Regions from separate parts of the Bacillus sp. GbtcB14 genome, predicted to be linked through region 1. Evidence: riboswitches for the same ligand, from Rfam matches in the RefSeq annotation. Region 1 holds a riboswitch; each other region holds the start of a gene.
The links. A riboswitch is a leader RNA that binds a small molecule or an ion and turns the genes downstream of it on or off. The one in region 1 is predicted to bind S-adenosylmethionine.
Positions count from the first base shown of each region.

Region 2: linked by a shared signal. The riboswitch ahead of KVT31_RS10245 (LLM class flavin-dependent oxidoreductase) and the one ahead of KVT31_RS15905 (amino acid ABC transporter permease) in region 1 are both predicted to bind S-adenosylmethionine.
Region 3: linked by a shared signal. The riboswitch ahead of metK (methionine adenosyltransferase) and the one ahead of KVT31_RS15905 (amino acid ABC transporter permease) in region 1 are both predicted to bind S-adenosylmethionine.

Region 1 covers NZ_JAGXJT010000005.1:68,717-75,063, reverse strand. Annotated here, with positions in the region: gene KVT31_RS15925 (GNAT family acetyltransferase) at 1-705, shown strand, start outside; gene KVT31_RS15920 (VOC family protein) at 727-1,635, opposite strand; gene KVT31_RS15915 (amino acid ABC transporter substrate-binding protein) at 1,711-2,502, opposite strand; gene KVT31_RS15910 (amino acid ABC transporter ATP-binding protein) at 2,514-3,275, opposite strand; gene KVT31_RS15905 (amino acid ABC transporter permease) at 3,294-3,962, opposite strand; SAM riboswitch class I at 4,032-4,138, opposite strand; gene KVT31_RS15900 (VanW family protein) at 4,356-5,267, opposite strand; gene KVT31_RS15895 (hypothetical protein) at 5,647-5,973, shown strand; gene KVT31_RS15890 (DUF3900 domain-containing protein) at 6,091-6,347, shown strand, end outside.
Region 2 covers NZ_JAGXJT010000003.1:250,269-256,615, forward strand. Annotated here, with positions in the region: partial or broken gene KVT31_RS10235 (sensor histidine kinase) at 355-768, shown strand; gene KVT31_RS10240 (hypothetical protein) at 1,058-1,264, opposite strand; SAM riboswitch class I at 1,501-1,607, shown strand; gene KVT31_RS10245 (LLM class flavin-dependent oxidoreductase) at 1,690-2,748, shown strand; gene KVT31_RS10250 (ATP-grasp domain-containing protein) at 2,741-3,697, shown strand; gene KVT31_RS10255 (S-layer homology domain-containing protein) at 4,012-5,748, shown strand; gene KVT31_RS10260 (DUF4256 domain-containing protein) at 5,914-6,347, shown strand, end outside.
Region 3 covers NZ_JAGXJT010000009.1:109,176-115,522, reverse strand. Annotated here, with positions in the region: gene KVT31_RS23045 (phosphatase PAP2 family protein) at 1-118, shown strand, start outside; gene KVT31_RS23040 (glycosyltransferase family 4 protein) at 131-1,273, shown strand; gene KVT31_RS23035 (molybdenum cofactor guanylyltransferase) at 1,556-2,158, opposite strand; gene KVT31_RS23030 (MogA/MoaB family molybdenum cofactor biosynthesis protein) at 2,155-2,664, opposite strand; gene KVT31_RS23025 (hypothetical protein) at 2,919-3,098, shown strand; gene KVT31_RS23020 (hypothetical protein) at 3,105-3,284, shown strand; gene metK (methionine adenosyltransferase) at 3,326-4,525, opposite strand; SAM riboswitch class I at 4,695-4,816, opposite strand; gene pckA (phosphoenolpyruvate carboxykinase (ATP)) at 5,045-6,347, shown strand, end outside.

The DNA.
Region 1 (6,347 bases):
TGCACATACTTTCGAATATATACGAACCCCTTCTATTCAGAGCTACACATAGAACAATTTTTATTAAACGAGATGCTAAAACGAGAAAATTTCAAATTACCATTACAAACCTCTATATGGGAAACATCGGCTCATTTAAAAGCCTATTATGAAGAACATGATTTTACGGAAATCCGAAGAACTTATATGCCAATATTAGACGTACAAAAAATCATCCCTATCGATACAATGCTTCATTCAAATTATGATGTACAAACCTTACCAAACATCTTGTCTAATAATATCTTCTTTGAAGAGCTAGCTCACTTAGTAAAAACGAATTATGAGGATACTCACTTAGCAAATCCTGTTGCCTCATTTCCGCTCGAAGCTTGGAAAGAAAAGATCTTAGCTGATGATGTGTTACTAGATGGGAGTTTTGTAATGATAGATGGAGAGAATAAAATTATTGCATACTCTTTCCTCCATACATCAGAAAAGGAAAATACGGTAGAACTAGGATGGGGCGGGACTCACACTACAGAAAATTTATCCTTACTGAAACTACTCGTTTTCAAACAAGCTATGTATGCAAATAAACACGGTTATTCTTTCATTCAAGGTGAATTCGATTCAACGAGTATACATGCAATGGAAATATTAAAATCCTTTCCTTTCAATCCTTGTGCTACTTGGATTACATATCAAAAAGAAGCCGGAAAGTGATTATACACCTTCCGACTTCTTTTATACTGCTTCTATTTCAAACTGCACTGTAATACCGCTAGGATCTACTACTGTAAATCCGTTTGTATTTTCGTTTACTTTATGTTGTTTTTCTATTAATCTTTCTTTCACTTCATCTAACGCTTCTTTATGCGGTAATACAATTGTATACACTTTAAGTCCAGTTGCATGTGCGGGTGGGTGTGGATTATTTACGCCGTTCCACGTATTTGCACCTATATGGTGATGATATCCTCCTGCAGAAATGAATAGGCAGTCATCTTCGCGTTGTTGCACTTCAAATCCTACTGTCTCTACATAAAACTCATGTGACTTCTCTACATCAGCTATTCGTAAATGTACGTGCCCAACGACAGTATTAGCAGGTAATCCATCAGCCTCATAATCAACTAGCGTTGCCAGTTCTTTTAAATCTAGCGGCGTACTTCCCCCTGGTCCTTCTCCCCATTGGTCACGCGGACGATCTGCGTAAATTTCAATACCATTTCCCTCTAAATCTTGTAAATAAAACGCTTCGCTATACGTATGATCACTTGCACTATTAAACCTTGAAATTGGTAAAATTTCATTAGAATATGTATAACGCCCTTCTTGTTCAGCTGGGCTATCAATTACATTCTTATTACGAATCACCCCAAATAATGCCGAAGCAAAGGCTTCACGAGTCGGAACTAAAAAGGCTATATGATATATACCAGTCGTACGTGGCTCTTGCAGTACCCCGTCCTCTAACTTTTCCAGAACAAGTAACGTGTCCTTTCCACCTTTTCCTGATAAATATGCTTTATTCCCCTCTTGCTTAATTACTTCTAGACCTACTACATTCTCATAAAAAGCAATTTGGCACTCTAAATCTTGCACTTTAAATTCCACATGACCAATACGTGTTTTCGGATGAATTTGTACCATGAATAACTCCCTCTCTAGTTCCCTTTAGTTTTTTATATAAGTTGAATGGCGATATTCCCATTCAACGAATACACCTTAATTTTGTTTTTTCGTTGCATCAATTTTTAGCCATTTTTTCGATATGTCACTTAATGTGCCATCTTGCTCTAATTCTTTCAACGCTTTATTTATATCTTCTAACTTTTCACTCTTTTTTGCAAATGGAAATGCAATCTCTCCCCATTCAAGTGGACCAAATCCAACTTTCACATTATCTAGTTTTGCCTTTGTTATTGTCGTTTCCACTTGAACTTTATCATTATAGTAAGCATCCACGCGTCCAAGCCCTACTTCATTTAATTCTGCTGTTGGATCTTCCGAGAACGTTTTAATTGTAAAAGCATTGTTTTTATTTAAAGCTTTTAACTCTTGTTCTCCCGCTGTACCAAGCCCAACACCTACAGTCTTTCCCTTCAGATCTTCTAACGATTTAATTGCATTATTATCTTTCTTAACCGCGAAAACAGATCCTGAATACACGTATGGGATTGAAAAATCATATTTCTTTTTTCTTTCCGAAGAAACGGATAATTCATTTGCTATTGTATCAATACGACCTGAATCTAATAAACCGAATAATCCTTCAAAATCAGAAACATTCCACTCCACTTTATATCCAGCCTTTTTAGCAGCTGCTTCAATAATCTCAGCATCAAACCCTTTTACTTTCTCACCTTCTTTAAAAATAAATGGGCTACGCCCTGCGGAAGTCCCAACTTTCACTACTTTTTCATTTGTTTTTTCGCTTGCTTTATCCGAACCACAAGCTGATAAAACTCCAACTGATACTGTTAATGCTAATGTTAGTAATAATGATGATTTTCTCATAACTCTTCCTCCTAAATAACGAAATGATTGCCTTCTTCAGAAGCATTTAGTTGTCGTAAAAATTTTTGTGTGCGTTCATTTTTGGGATTCCGAAAAATTTCTTCCGGCGTTCCCTGCTCTACAACAATGCCATCAGCCATAAATATAATGCGATCTGCCACCTCTTTCGCAAAATTCATTTCATGTGTAACAATAACCATCGTTATATGCTGCCTTGCCAAATCTTTAATCACTTGCAATACCTCGTTCACCAATTCTGGGTCGAGTGCCGAAGTCGGTTCATCAAATAGTAATACAGCAGGATTTAAAGCCATTGCCCTAGCTATCCCTATTCTTTGCTGTTGTCCACCTGATAACATTGATGGATAAGAAGCCTCTTTATCAGCTAAACCTACTTGTTTTAATAGATTTCTTGCTATTTTCTGTGCTTCTCCTTCACTTTTTTTCTGTACAACTGTTAATGGCGTTGTAATATTTTGTAATGCTGTTTTATTTTTAAATAAATTATAGTTTTGAAAGACCATAGCTGTTTTTTGGCGTAATTTTATTATTTCCTTTTTATAAAATCTCTTCGCATGAATCTCTAAATCTTCAATTCTAATCCTTCCATCCTCTGGTTGTTCTAATAAATTTAAACATCTTAATAATGTCGATTTACCTGAACCAGAAGGCCCAATAATGACTACCACTTCTCCTTTATTTACAGTAAGTGAGATTCCTTTTAGTACGTCATTATGCTTGTAAGACTTATACAAATCTCTTATCTCAATCACATATATCACCCATTCCTTTTACAAGTACGGTGCATCAAGTTTCCTTTCTAATTTTTTCTGTCCCCAGCTAATTACAATTGTAATAATCCAATATACAATCGCTACCGCTAAATAACTTTCCATATAACGATACGATTGTGCCGCTAGCATTTTCGCTTGCGCCAAAATTTCAGCCACCCCAAGTGCAAAAGATAATGAAGATTCTTTTAACAATCCGACAAAATTATTTCCAAGTGACGGTACTGCGACACGAATAGCTTGTGGAAAGATAATCTGCCGCATAGCTTGTGCCTTTGTCATTCCAACTGATAAACAAGCATCCATTTGTCCTGATTCTACAGCATTTAAGGAGCCTCGAATAATTTCTGACAAATAAGCAGCATTATTTAAACTGAGCCCAATTAGAGTTGCTTGCATTGCTGTAAGCACTGTAAAGGTCGGGGATATTTGCGGCAATCCGAAATACAACACAAATAATTGAACTAATAAAGGTGTTCCTCTAAAGAAAGATATATATACTCTTGCAATAGAATATAAAAATTTCGTTTTGTTTTTCGTTATGATCGCCAAGCCAATCCCTATAACAAAAGAAATAATCATTGAAACTACAGTAATCCCTAACGTTATGTATACGTACTTAAATAATTGCGGAAAACTTTCTAAAAAATACGTTACATCAAACTTCACTCTATCCCCCCTCTCTAAACAAAAAACTCTTCTTACACATATAAGAAGAGTTGAATGTTAATCCATTTCCCCCCATCTTCCAAACGCTTCATACGTTTGCTGGAATTAGCACAGTACTTTTGTAGCCTGTTGCTGAGATTTCATCGGGCCAGTCCCTCCATCTCTCTTGATAAGAAAACTAATAATTTTTTCCATTTATTTAGTTGTTATTATGAAGAATACATTCTATTATTGATAATGTCAATAGGAAAACTAAGAATTAAATTCAATACTTTTTAAGACTGTTTTACTCCTGCTAAAATGCATTATATCTTGAAGTGTAATATTAATCGCACTGAAAAAGCCATTACTTCTATCAAACTTAGAAATAATGGCTTTACTTTAGTATTATACTTATTTCATTTTATGTACTTCAGCAACTAACTTTCCGCCCTGAATGCCCATATAGAGTTTCACAGGTGCATCATTCGTGTTTTCAAACACTAAGTCTAAGTATGGATAAGCAATCGTAGCATCTCTTCCTTGTGGAACATAGCCTACTGTTTTAGAATGTGTAGTTCTCTCTACCATTTTCAAACCAGCTTGATCTGCTGCATTGTATAATGTTGATGATGTTTGACAAACACCACCGCCATATCCATCTACTAATTTACCATCTACAATTTCTTTTCCTAGTTGATATCCTTTATCTGGCGTTGTATCACCAATTAATGCATTGAAAGAGAAACTGTCTCCTTTTGCTAATACAACTCCATTTATGCTCGCTGCTGACAAACGAATATTCTCAATACGACCACCTGTTGAGCCACCTAAATTCGTTTCATATCTACCAATTACCGTGCCACTTCCTTGTGCATCATTTAATGTTGCGGTAGGTTTTTTCTCAACAATAGGTAATTGATATGAAGAATCCCACATACCAACGTTTAATAATTTATTTACTAACTCTTTTTCCATTAATTCAAAAGAAGGCTTTCCTTCTTGCCAACTTCCGTCAGATGTTAAACGTGAAGGAACCATCTTTTTGTCAACGTTTTTACCAACTTCCTTAGCAACCTTCTCTACCGATTTTTTAAATTTTGCTTCATCTTCAAAATAGCCTAGACTCGATAAATCTAACTTTTTCACTTCCGTACCAGTTCGACCATCAACTAAACTAATAGAATCCTGTACTTCTGCTTTAGCCTCTACCGTGTGGCCACCAATATCACTTACTAATGCAACATCACTTACTTTTGTACCACAACCACTCACTACAGCTACACATAACACCCCAACTAATATACCCTTTACTTTACGGAACAATATACTCTCCCCTTTTTCCCAATATTACTTTTATGTATTATTTCATTTTTATGTATGTTTTGTTACAATCATTTTACAATATATTTATAAATTGTTACAAGTTATTTTTTACTCTATATAAATTACTCTTTTCTTTTCCAAATGTCTATACATATTTATATAAAAGTTTGAGTTTGATAGAATTGTAACCTTTATGTAACCCCATTGTATTATCCAGTATATACCATAAAACGAACGGAATACAAATGTAAAAACTCCATATTCTTATTTACAAAGAAACATCCTATGAACATACATAGGTATTTGCCGTGCCACCGCTCCGCTTTTGCACATACATTATGGTGAATTTAACCTATTTTAAAGAAATGGAGGATGTTTTATGTACCCCTACAATCCATACGATCCATATAACCAAAATGCTTATCAGCCTGAATATGATTTACAAGCACAATACCAACAATATATAGATCCAGTAGAACAAGTTAATCCATATGATCAAAATCGACAATTCCAACTTCCAATCTCTTTTCCTGGTACTGGAAACCGTCAACTAGAAAGACGAGTAAATGAACTTGAGCAAAGAGTACGTCAATTAGAAAACACGGTTGAGCGTCATACACGTAGATTAAACCGCTTAAACCAACGTTTACGTACAGTAGAAAACAGACTGAACATTCCATTTTCAGCATTAGAAGACGGATTTTAATTTCGAAAATAAAAAAATATATAAGGAAGGGGACTCCCCCTTCCTTATATAAATTGACGAAAGTTTTTTCCATCTCTATACTGATAAGAGTTAATGAAATGAAACAAGGTGATAAATATGGATTTTGAAATAAATTATCTTTCCTTTTATGTTGTACAGGTAGAAGGAAAAGGCGAAGCTGTTGATAAACGCTACAAACATTTTCAAACATTAGACGCTGAAGAGTACGAAGATAGCTCCTTAAAAGAATTTTTGAATGGTGAATTATTAAAAATTTCAAAGCGAAAAGTAGAACGCCATGCGAAAACAGAACAAGCTCCGACAAAGATCGGTCGCTTCATTGTAGAAGAAGGACACGAACTTGATTCAAACCC
Region 2 (6,347 bases), on a different contig from region 1:
AAAGTACAATCATTGATTTTAGGTGCAAAATAAAATGGTAATCAATCTAATAAATTATAAATGACTAAATTTTTCTCCTGATTTCAAATTTTTGCCAACCTCGATAAATATATTCAATTAATAATGTATAATTCCTAGTATAATATTATTTTGTTTATGTAAAAAAATGGTAAATGTAGAAGTAAAACAATTAATCTTTCTTTGTGAAATTAAACATAAACAATCCAATAGAAAAAATCACAAAAAATTCTATTATAAATTTCTTTTAAAGGTAACATATAAATACAATCTACTAATCTGACAAAATACAGCAAAGACCGTACGAGCTTCGTCGGTGGATTGTAAAAGGTATTCTCTATAATGGTTCAAGAATCTTCAATTGAAATAACAACAAATATAGAGGAAGACCTATTTATTAAAGCAGACCAAACATTGATGATGCGTTTATTAATGAATTTATTGACGAATGCGATTGCTTATGGCAAAGAGAATGGCAGTGTGAATATACAACTGTTCCGTGATGAACCCAACATAATAGGTAAAGTCTCCGATAATGGTATAGACATCAGCGAGCAACATATTACGAAAATATGGGAACGCTTCTATCGAGTTGATGCAGCACGAACATCTTCAAACATTGGAAACACAGGTTTAGGATTGTCGATGGTGAAATGGATTGTCGAACTATACGGAGGAAAAATTACCGTTGAAAGTAAATTAGGGGAAGGCAGTACTTTTACATTTAAACTACCAATTGAAAAACGATAGTACAAATTCGACATATTGAATAGAAAGAATCGAAATAACGTATTAAAAAAAGATGAAATCGGTGATTTCATCTTTTTTAAACATATACTATCAATGGCCGCATCCTGCATTACACTAGGATTTTAGTGAGTGATGTTTGAGTGTTTAAATGACACAATAGTTGTAACTAACTGTTGTGTTATTTGTTCATTTTTCTTTCTTTTGTGTATATGAAGAAAAAACAAATCGTCTAAAAAAAGAATGAGGCTATGAGTAAAACACTACCGTCAAGAAGTGTCTTGGGTATATTTTATTCTCTGAATTTATCTGGTTTTTCAACTCTAAATGATTGCACCTCACCGCACTCTAAACAAAATGTGGTTAATAGTTTGGAACGCTTCCCGCCTGAAAAGAATCTACTAGATTCATCTTCACAAACATATGCATGATAAGCAGATCCAACTCTTCCTTCTTTAAATGTAGTAGAACCACAATTCTCGCATCGTTTATTTTTCATGTTACTAACACCTCTTTTGCTGTGTTTTTAAGATAGAAGTAAAGCAACTTGGTTATACATGATATTTTCGACATGATACAACATACCCCTTTATATATTCGTAAGTAAAACAATACCCTTATGAAGCTCTATAAAAATATGATTTCTTATATATCATTTAATACTTATAGGAAAAATGAGTATTAAATGATTGATTTTTATTATTCTGATGATTATAATAAATGGAAACCAAACAATTCTTATGTTGAGAAGTGGAGGGACGGGCCCTATGAAACTTCGGCAACCTCGTATGAGACGAAAGGTGCCAAATCCTGCAGGTGAAGAAACACCTGAAAGATAAGAGCGGTTCACTTAGTCAAGAAGGCTACTCTTATTTTGATAAGAGTAGCCTTTTTTATGGCTAAAAGGTAAAGGGGGAATAGGTAGTGGAGTATGGTTTTTGGTTACCGATTTTTGGGGGATGGCTTCGAAATGTAGATAATGAATCTATGCCGCCTACGTTTGAGTATGCAAAACAAACAGCGCAAGCGGCAGAACAATTAGGTTTTTCAACAACACTTATTGCGGAATTAAACTTAAATGATATAAAAGGTGTTTCAGCACCAAGTTTAGAAGCGTGGACAACTGCGGCAGCACTTGCAGCAGTAACGGATAAATTAGAGATTATGACAGCTGTCAGACCGGGCTTCCACAATCCAGCAGTTACAGCGAAAATGGCAGCGAATATCGATCAATTAAGTAATGGCCGTTTTACATTGAATGTAGTTTCAGCATGGTGGGAAGAAGAAGCGAGGCAGTATGGCGGAGTATTTACCGCACATGATGAAAGATATGATCGCACAGAGGAATTTGTAACAATTTTGAAGGAACTTTGGAAAGAAGAAGTGTTTTCTTATAAAGGGAATTTTTATGAGCTTCATCATACACATTTAAGTCCAAAGCCTGTGCAGAAACAGGGCATTAAGATTTATGCAGGTGGTGAAAGTGAAAGAGGAAAAGAGGTCATTGTAAATCACGCGGATGCATATGTCATGCATGGGGGAACAGTGGAAGAGGTATCTGTGAAAATAGAAGATATGAAGAAACGTAGAAAGAAAGTCACAGAGGAGCCATTGCAGTCATTTGGGCTTGCGGCTTACGTCATTTGTCGTGATACAGAAGAAGAGGCATTAGAAGAATGGAGACGCATAACGGATGTGAAAGACGATGCTTTAGGTTACGCGGGTTACCAAGACTTTATTAGTAAATCGCATTTGGAACAGCAAGTGAAATTGAATGATTATTCCGTATCCAATCGCGGGTTACGTCCTAATCTAATCGGAACACCAGAACAAATTGCAGAAAGGATACTCGCTTTTGAAAAAGTGGGTGTTACGTTATTACTTTTACAATTTTCGCCACAGCTTGAAGAGATGAAACGATTTTCTGAAAAAGTGATGCCATTAGTTGAAGCAAAAAGAAAGGAATTGATTACAAATGAGTAAAATTTACATATTACATGAGAATAAAGAATGGACGGATCATTTGGTGAGAAGGTTAGAAGAACTAGAGTTACCTTATGAGGAATGGCATTTAGATGAAGGAACACTTTCGTTAGAAAAAGAACCTCCTCAAGGTGTTTTTTATAGCCGCATGAGTGCTTCTTCACATACGAGAGGTCATCGATATGCACCTGAGTTGACGGAAGGAGTCCTTGCTTGGCTAGAGGGATACGGGCGCACAGTATTTAATGGGTCTCGTGCATTACGCCTTGAAGTAAGTAAATTGAATCAATATGCAGCATTAAGAAATTTTGGGATACAAGTGCCGAAAACAATTGGTGCTGTGGGCCGTGATCATATAGTAAAAGCAGCAAGGGAGTTAGGGGAAGTACCGTTCATTACAAAACATAACCGTGCAGGTAAAGGTCTTGGTGTTCAACTATTTCATTCTATTGATGCTTTAGAACAATATTTGGATGGTCCGACGTTTGAAGAACCCATTGATGGAATTACTTTAATCCAGCAATATATTGAAGCGCCAGAACCATACATTACACGTTGTGAGTTTGTAGGCGGCCAGTTTGTATATGCAGTTAAAGTAGATACATCAGAAGGATTTGAACTTTGTCCAGCAGATGCGTGTTCGATTCAAGATGCTTTCTGCCCAGTAGGAGAAGAGAGGGAGAAAGAAGTGCAAACAAAATTTGAAATTATATCGGACTTCCAAGAGCCAATTATTGAACAATACAAAGAGTTTTTGAAAGAAAATGAAATTACCGTTGCTGGTATTGAATTTATTCGTAGTGCAGATGGAACAATTTATACGTATGATATTAATACAAATACAAACTATAATTCTGATGCAGAGTCTGTAGCGAATCAATTTGGTATGCTTGAGCTTGCTACATTCCTTGGAATAGAATTAGAAAAACAAGTAGAATCAGTGAAATAATATATAAGTTTCTAGTAAAATCTTTGTTAAAGTAATCGTGGTCGTATGGCCAAGTTCTTATGGTTTTTGCACTAGAACGAAAAGTATAAGAAGTAGCCCAAGTTTCAATGAGGAACTTGGGCTATTTCTATGTTATATATCTACAAGTAAAACAACATAATATCACTATGAATTCCTATAACAATATGAGTTTTTGCATATTTCAAAACTTAGTATATCCTTCAAAAAGTTTTAATTGTATAATATATTTTGTCATATTCTTTTAGATTTTTCGACAAAATATATAAATAGAGAACGTATTGGGAGAAGGAATTATGTACACAAAACTATTAAAATCAATTACATCATTATCACTTATTGGTGGTGCTTTATTGTATGCAAACGGCAGTGATGTGAAAGCTGCTGAGGCGGGTGTTTTTTCTGATGTGCCTACATCGCATTGGTCGTATCCGGCAATTAAAGATTTAGCGAGTAAAAATATTATTTCAGGTTATGGAAATGGGATATTTGGTTTCGGTGATGTTGCGACGAGAGAGCAAGTTGCAGCTTTAGTGTATCGAGTTATGCTACCGAATAAACAAGGCGGAACGTTTAGTAGCAATAATACTCTTTATGTATTAAAGGACGGATCTAAGTTTAATAATCCTTATGGCGATATTAATCAGAATTCTACGATGTTCCCTGAGGAAATTTTAATGTTAACAAAAGCAGGGGTATTTAAAGGAGATGAGAAAGGGAATTTTAGACCGAAAGCTCCTGTGAGTCGTGCGGAAATGGCGCAAATTTTAACAAACGCTTTTCATCTTTCTGCGAAACAAAAGCATACATTTAACGATGTTCCAAATGGTTTTTGGGGTGAAAACGCTATTAGCGCAGTGCAGTCAACCGGAATTGCTTCTGGTACAGGCGAAGGGAAATTTGAGCCATCTAAAACGGTAACACGCGAACAGTATGCACAGTTTTTATATAATACTTTGAAATATAAAAAGCCTGAAGTTGCGGTGCAAGATACCGGAGATGCGGCATTATTAGTAGCATTCAAAGATGAAGTGCAAAAGCGTATTAATATGTACGAAACGAATATTACACTTCCATATAAAACGAAAAATGGTAATCCAGAAGAAGTAATGAATACACTTTTCGATGCATATAAAGAAGTTGCAAGTAAAAATGAGTATACAAATTATAATAGATCGAATGTTTCATATGGCATTTCTGGATCGCCTGGAAATTATACGTTTACGTTAAAGATTACATATCGTGAAACGAAAGAACAAACGGAATATGTAATGAAGCAAGCAAAGGCAATTGTTTCTTCTATTACGCAAGTTGGAATGGATGATCATGAAAAAGTGAAGGCGATTCATGATTATGTCGTAAAGCATATTTCTTATGATACGTCTTATAAAGCTTACACAGCATATGAAGCACTCGTAAATCGTTCTGCGGTTTGCCAAGGTTACGCACTATTAACTTATCAATTATTAAAAGAAGCTGGAATTGAGAATCATTTTGTAGTAGGAACTGGAGACGGTCAGCCTCATGCTTGGAATTTAGTGAAAATCGAAAACAAATGGTATCACCTTGATACAACATTCGATGATCCGGTGCCAGATGAACAAGGCCGTGTAACGTATTCTTATTTCAACTTATCTGATGAGCAAATCGCAAGAAATCATGAGTGGAATAGAAGTGATTATCCGCAAGCTACAACAAATTATTATAGTACATTAACAAATAAAATTGCGGCAGGTGGTACGAAAATTCCTGCATATCAGCAAATATTAAAAGATACAAAGCTAAATTATTTAGGAAATGAATATATCGCAAATAACTATAATGAATTAAAAAATAAAATGCAGAAAAGTTATAGCGCAAATTCAAAACAGATTGAAATCCTTTATAAGCAATCAATGGATGGCGCATTGCAAGATGTGAAAAAAGTAATTGGAGAAATTGGTTATCCGCAAGGAGCGAATCGTGTTTCTTATAAAGCTGAGCCGTATAATGCGAAAGAAGGATATTCTTTAGTGACGATTACGTTTATGTAGTGATAATGAGAAAAAGCATCTGTTTCAGATGCTTTTTTCAAATTGTTGAAAAAGAGATACAACAAATTATATAATTTGTTGTAAACTGTAAAACAATTATTGAGAAGAGTTATTATAAAACATATACTTAAGTGATTATAAGGGAACATAATACGGAGGACTAATATGACAAAGAATAAAAATGAGTTATCAGTAGAACAACGAGAAGAATTATTAAAAGTATTAAAAGCTCGTTTTGAGAAAAATATGAACCGCCATGAAGATCTTGAATGGTCTAAAGTTGAAGAGAAGTTGGCTGCTAATCCTGAAAAATTGTGGTCACTTAATGAAATGGAAGTAACTGGTGGTGAGCCAGATGTTATTAATTATGACGAAGAGAAGGATGAGTATACTTTCTGTGATTGTTCAAAGGAGAGTCCTAAAGGCCGCAGAAGTCTTTGTTATGATCGTGAAGCGCTAGAATCAAGAAAAAAACATCAACCAGAAAATACGGTTATTGATGTAGCAAATGCTATGGGGATTGAATTATTAACTGAAGAGCAATATCGAGAGTTACAACAACTTGGGAATTTTGATATAAAATCATCAAGTTGGGTACA
Region 3 (6,347 bases), on a different contig from region 1:
CGGTATTTCTCGCATTTATTTAGGGCTTCACTATCCGTCTGATGTATTCGTCGGTATGTGCCTCGGCACTTGCTCTGGCATCATCTCTTTTTATCAATTCATCCCACTTTTCACATAAAGGAGTGATATGATGAGAGTCGCTATTTTTACCGATACTTTTACGCCACAAGTCAATGGGGTTGCGAAAACATTAGAACGATTAACACGTTACTTTCAGAAAGAAAAAATCGCCTATTCTGTTTTCGCTCCTCAGCATACAGCTGAAGATAATTTCGTGGCTAATGTGAATAAGATGAGAAGTATCCCGTTATCAATATTATATCCAGAATGTCGCTTTTCTTTTCCTACTCCGCGCATTAAACGAGAGCTTCTTTCTTTTAAACCTGATATTATTCACATTGCCACACCTTTCAACATGGGACTTTGTGGATTGTATTATGCAAAAAAGTTAAACATCCCAGTTGTCGGTTCTTATCATACTGATTTCGATGCTTATTTACGCTATTATAAAATTGAATTTCTCTCTAATATGCTTTGGAACTATTTAAGATGGTTTCATAGTCATATGCAAAAAAATTTCGTTCCCTCTCCTGAAACATTACATCAATTAAAAAATAAAGGCTTTCAAGCCCTCTCTATATGGGGACGTGGTGTAGATTGTACACTCTTTCACCCATCCTACAATACAGTCCTATTCCGAAAAAAATATAATATTACAACGAAGTATGTCCTTTCCTATGTTGGACGGATTGCCCCTGAAAAAGATATTAATACGTTGCAAAACCTTATCGTTAAAACAGCGCACATTCGAAACGACATTCATTGGCTTATCGCAGGAGACGGTCCTCTAGCGACAAGTTTTCGTGAAGCTGTTCCAAGTGCAAATGTAACCTTTACTGGATATTTACAAGGCGAGGATTTAGCTGAAGCCTATGCTTGTTCTAACATCATGGTATTTCCATCAGCTACTGAAACATTCGGAAATGTCGTACTTGAATCACTTGCATGCGGTACACCTGTCATTGGCGCAAATAGTGGCGGGGTTAAGAATATTATTACAGATGGAAAAACGGGAGTTCTTTGTTCACCCAAAAATGAGGATTCATTTCTATCATCCATCTATTCTTTATTGCAGAATGAAGAGCAACTTATGCAAATGGGCATAGCGGCTTCGTCTTATGCTAAAACAAAAAGCTGGGATGAAATCTTTCGTGGCTTACTTGACCAATATGAAACAGTCCTTCAGAACACCACATCAGAATTACTCGCTTAAACAGAAAAACTCCCTTCAAAGAACGAAGGGAGTTTATTACATGGTCATAAATTTTAGTTTAATAAATGATACATAAGGTTAAATATTGCGTTATTTCTATATTCATTATAACAAAAATAAACATAACTAAACAGACTTGTAATAAAAACCCATAAAAATTAATATATGGTTATACAGTATTTTTTACTGTATAGTGATTTTAAGAAATTCCCCTTAAAATCAACTTACTCACATATCTTTATACAGTAATTGTTCCCCAATTTCTGTATATCAAAAGACCTTTCATTCATTTGAAAGGTCTTTTTGAGCCTGCACATATTCTTCTTTCGTATTCACATTTATAAACCATTCTGCGTTCGCTTGTACATCTTCACCAGCAACATATTTCACATTACATTGTGATAAAAGCTGGCCCATACTTCTTTTTTCTTCCTGAAGTAAAGCGTAAATCTTTTCTTTCACGCGGTTATGATACGCCGCAAGTAACGGTTGTTTTCTTCCATTAATAATAGGTACAATCGCATCATATTCATTACTCGTTTGCTCTAGTAAAATGGTAAACCATTCTTGCGAAACATTTGGCGCATCGCAAGGCATAATAGCGTACCAATCTGCTTCTATATATTCCATTCCTGATACAATTCCAGCAAGTGGGCCATTTCCTTTATAATGCGGAATATCTTCTATAACAGGAACTTGTACGAATTGCTCTACTCGCTCTTTTATATCGGAGTTACTAATGACCACAACTTCTTGTAACGCAGTTGTCATCACTTTCACAATATGCTCAATAAAAGTACTATCTTGCCAGCTCGCTAACGCTTTCGGCTCACCGAATCGACTCGACATACCGCCTGCTAATACAATTCCAGCCCACTTACTCATTGGCGATGCAGCTCAAATGTAATATGACCTAATTCCGGTAAAATTAATTTATTCATCGCAAGGCGAACTGCGCCGCTAGACCCTGGCATGGAAAAGACTACTTTGCGCCCAATTGTACCACCAATTGCTCTACTTAACATTGCGCTACTTCCGATATCTTCTAAATAACTAATCATGCGGAACAACTCACCAAATCCAACGATTTCTTTATCTAATAGCGCTGATACTGCTTCAATTGTCACATCACGTTTCGTAATACCAGTACCGCCATTTGTTAACACGACATCAACATCTTCTCTATGATAACCAGCTAACACCGCTTGCTGAATACTTTCTTTATCATCTTTTACAATTTCATAAGAAGTTACTGTATGTCCTGCTTCTTTTAACAATTCATGTAATAGTTGTCCGCTCTTATCTGTTTCTTCCGTACGTGTATCGGAAATTGTTACGATCTTGCAACGCACTTCTTTTGGCGCTTGTTTCTTATGTTCAGTTACGCTCATTTTTTCATCTTTCCTTTCCTCAAGGCTTTTCTTCATTTTATCATACATATCTTTACACAATTTTGTATGAAGCTGATGATGCATCATGATACAATATAAGTATAATAATCCACAAAAAGGAAAATGGAAACATCCTTTCTTATCCCCCCTAGACTTCACATCATTAGCTAACCTTTAACTTTTCTTATATTTTCTACATAGTAGAGTTCAGCTTTTAAAATTGCACTACCAAATAAATCGGAGGTATACATATTATGGAACTTTATAAAAAATTAACAACAACATTCATCCTCTTATTCGTCGCTTCCATTACTGTCGGTTTTTCGCTAAAAGGCGCGATTCCATATGCTACATTAATAAGCATTATATTCGCAACACTCTTTTTACTATGCAGTGCATTGTGCGCAGGAAAAGCACGTCAAATAAAGGAATGATTGCATATGTTCCGTAAGAAACCGACAATTTGTAAATCATGTAAAAAGGAAATACAAACGTATGAAAAAGCATGGATTCATATGCCATTTCCGGCAAGCGGAATGACGAATATGAAAAAGTATATTGAGCTAGACGGAGAAGTGTATTGCAACTCATGCATCCAAATCATAAATAAAACGAAATAAAAAAAGCTTTGCGCTCACCGCGCAAAGCTTTTTTTCATATATTATAGACCAGCTTGCTCTTTTAAAGCTGCAGCTTTGTCTGTACGTTCCCATGATAGATCTACATCAGTACGTCCGAAGTGGCCGTAAGCTGCTGTTTGTTTGTAAATTGGGCGACGTAAGTCTAGCATTTTAATAATACCAGCTGGGCGAAGATCGAAGTTGTTACGAACTAGTTCTACTAGTACGTCTTCAGATACTTTACCAGTGCCGAATGTATCAACTGAAATTGATACTGGTTGTGCTACACCAATTGCGTACGCAAGTTGTACTTCTGCTTTATCAGCAAGACCAGCTGCTACGATGTTTTTCGCAACATAACGAGCTGCATATGCTGCAGAGCGGTCAACTTTTGTTGCATCTTTACCAGAGAATGCACCGCCGCCGTGGCGAGCGTATCCACCATAAGTATCAACGATGATTTTACGTCCTGTTAAACCAGCATCACCTTGTGGTCCACCAATTACGAAGCGGCCAGTTGGGTTAATGAAGAATTTCGTTTCTCCATCCATTAATTCTGCTGGAACTACAGCTTTAATTACATGCTCTTTTAAATCGCGATCGATTTCTTCCCATGTAACATCTGGATGATGCTGTGTAGAAATTACGATTGTATCTACACGTACAGGTTTACCATTTTCATCATACTCAACTGTAACTTGCGTTTTTCCGTCCGGACGTAAGTATGATAATGTGTCATCTTTACGTACTTCAGTTAAACGGCGAGCTAATTTGTGAGCAAGCGAGATTGGAAGTGGCATTAATTCTTGTGTTTCATTACATGCGAAGCCAAACATTAAACCTTGGTCTCCTGCACCAATTGCCTCAATCTCAGCGTCAGTCATTAGACCTTCGCGTGCTTCTAGCGCTTGGTCAACACCCATAGCGATGTCAGCAGATTGCTCATCGATAGATGTTAAAACTGCACAAGTTTCTGCATCGAATCCGTATTTTGCGCGTGTGTAACCAATGCCTTGAATTGTTTCACGAACGATTTTTGGAATATCTACGTAAGTAGAAGTCGTAATTTCCCCCGCTACCAATACTAAACCAGTTGTTACAGTTGTTTCACAAGCTACACGTGCATTAGCGTCCTTTGATAAGATCGCATCTAAAATTGAATCAGAAATTTGGTCACAAATTTTATCTGGATGTCCTTCAGTTACAGACTCAGATGTGAACAGATGACGTTTTTTTGTCATGTGGTAAACCTCCCTACAGTAATTGTATATATTGTACGGAACTCATCCTTAATTTGCCACAAACTGCGACATACATTTATTCTCCCACACAAGCATACAGAAAAACCTTTCCTACTTTACATAGAGGAAAGGTTTAATTTGCTACTTGCATACTGCTTTTTGCCCTTTGCTCTTATCGTTCGAGACCGTTAGCCTCGCACAGGTTTTAGCACCTATTCACCTGTATTTACCACTACAAGTGAGGTTGCTGGGCTTCATCGGGCCTGTCCCTCCGCCAGCTCGGGATAAGAGAGTATCCGTCCCAACCTATACTAAAGAAATGATATTCATTTGTCAATTAATATTCACATTTTCCTGAAAGTTTTTCTCAATACGCCTGGAATGAAATATTAATAAGGAAATAATGCATGCACACAAACAAAAAGAAATAAATAGTATACATTATTTATATAATTGTGTTATACTCTTGTTGGGGATTACGAGAAATATTTCATTAAATGAAAAGGATGGTATATAAATATGAGTACTGTGAATGTCCAAATTGGTTTACACGAATTATTGAACGGAAGCAATGCACAGATTCAACTAAGTGTTCCGCAATTAGTGGAAAAAGTATTAATGCGAAATGAAGGGAAATTAACTTCTACTGGTGCCGTTTCTGCTTCAACAGGAAAATATACAGGACGTTCTCCTAAAGATAAATTTATTGTGAAAGAAGCATCGGTTGCTGACAAAATTGCTTGGGGAGCAGTGAATCAACCGATTTCTGAAGAACATTTTAATAAATTATATACTAAAGTTTTAGAATACTTAAAAGAAAAAGAAGAGTTATTCGTCTTCAATGGATTTGCAGGCGCTGACCGCAATTACCGCCTACCAATTCAAGTTATTAACGAATATGCATGGCACAATTTATTTGTACATCAATTATTCATTCGTCCAACTGAAGAAGAATTAACAACTCATGAATCAGAGTTCACAATTGTTTCTGCACCGAATTTCAAAGCAGATCCAGCTGTTGACGGTACAAACTCTGAAGCATTCATTATGGTTTCATTCGAAAAACGTATCGTACTAATTGGTGGTACAGAATACGCTGGAGAAATGAAAAAATCAATCTTCTCTATTATGAACTTCTTACTACCTGAACAAGATATTCTTTCTATGCATTGCTCTGCAAACGTAGGTGAAGAAGGCGACGTAGCACTATTCTTCGGTTTATCTGGAACAGGTAAAACGACATTATCTGCTGATCCACACCGTAAATTAATCGGTGATGATGAGCATGGTTGGTCTGATAACGGTGTATTCAATATTGAAGGCGGTTGCTACGCAAAATGTGTAAACCTTTCTCACGAGAAAGAACCACAAATTTTCGATGCAATCAAATTTGGATCTGTTTTAGAAAACGTTATCATTAATAACCAAACGCGTATCGCAGACTATAACGATACTACTTTAACAGAAAATACTCGTGCTGCATACCCTATGCATGCGATCGACAATATCGTACTGCCAAGTGTTGCTGGACACCCAAATACAATCATTTTCTTAACTGCTGATGCATCTGGCGTATTGCCTCCAATCAGTAAGTTATCAAAAGAACAAGCTATGTATCATTTCTTAAGTGGTTACACTAGTAAACTAGCAGGAACAGAGCGCGGCGTTACATCTCCGCAAGCAACATTCTCAACTTGCTTCGGTTCACCATTCTTACCACTTGATGCATCTCGCTATGCTGAAATGCTTGGTGAAAAAATCGAGAAACACGATGCAAAAGTATTCTTAGTAAACACTGGCTGGACTGGTGGCGAATACGGCA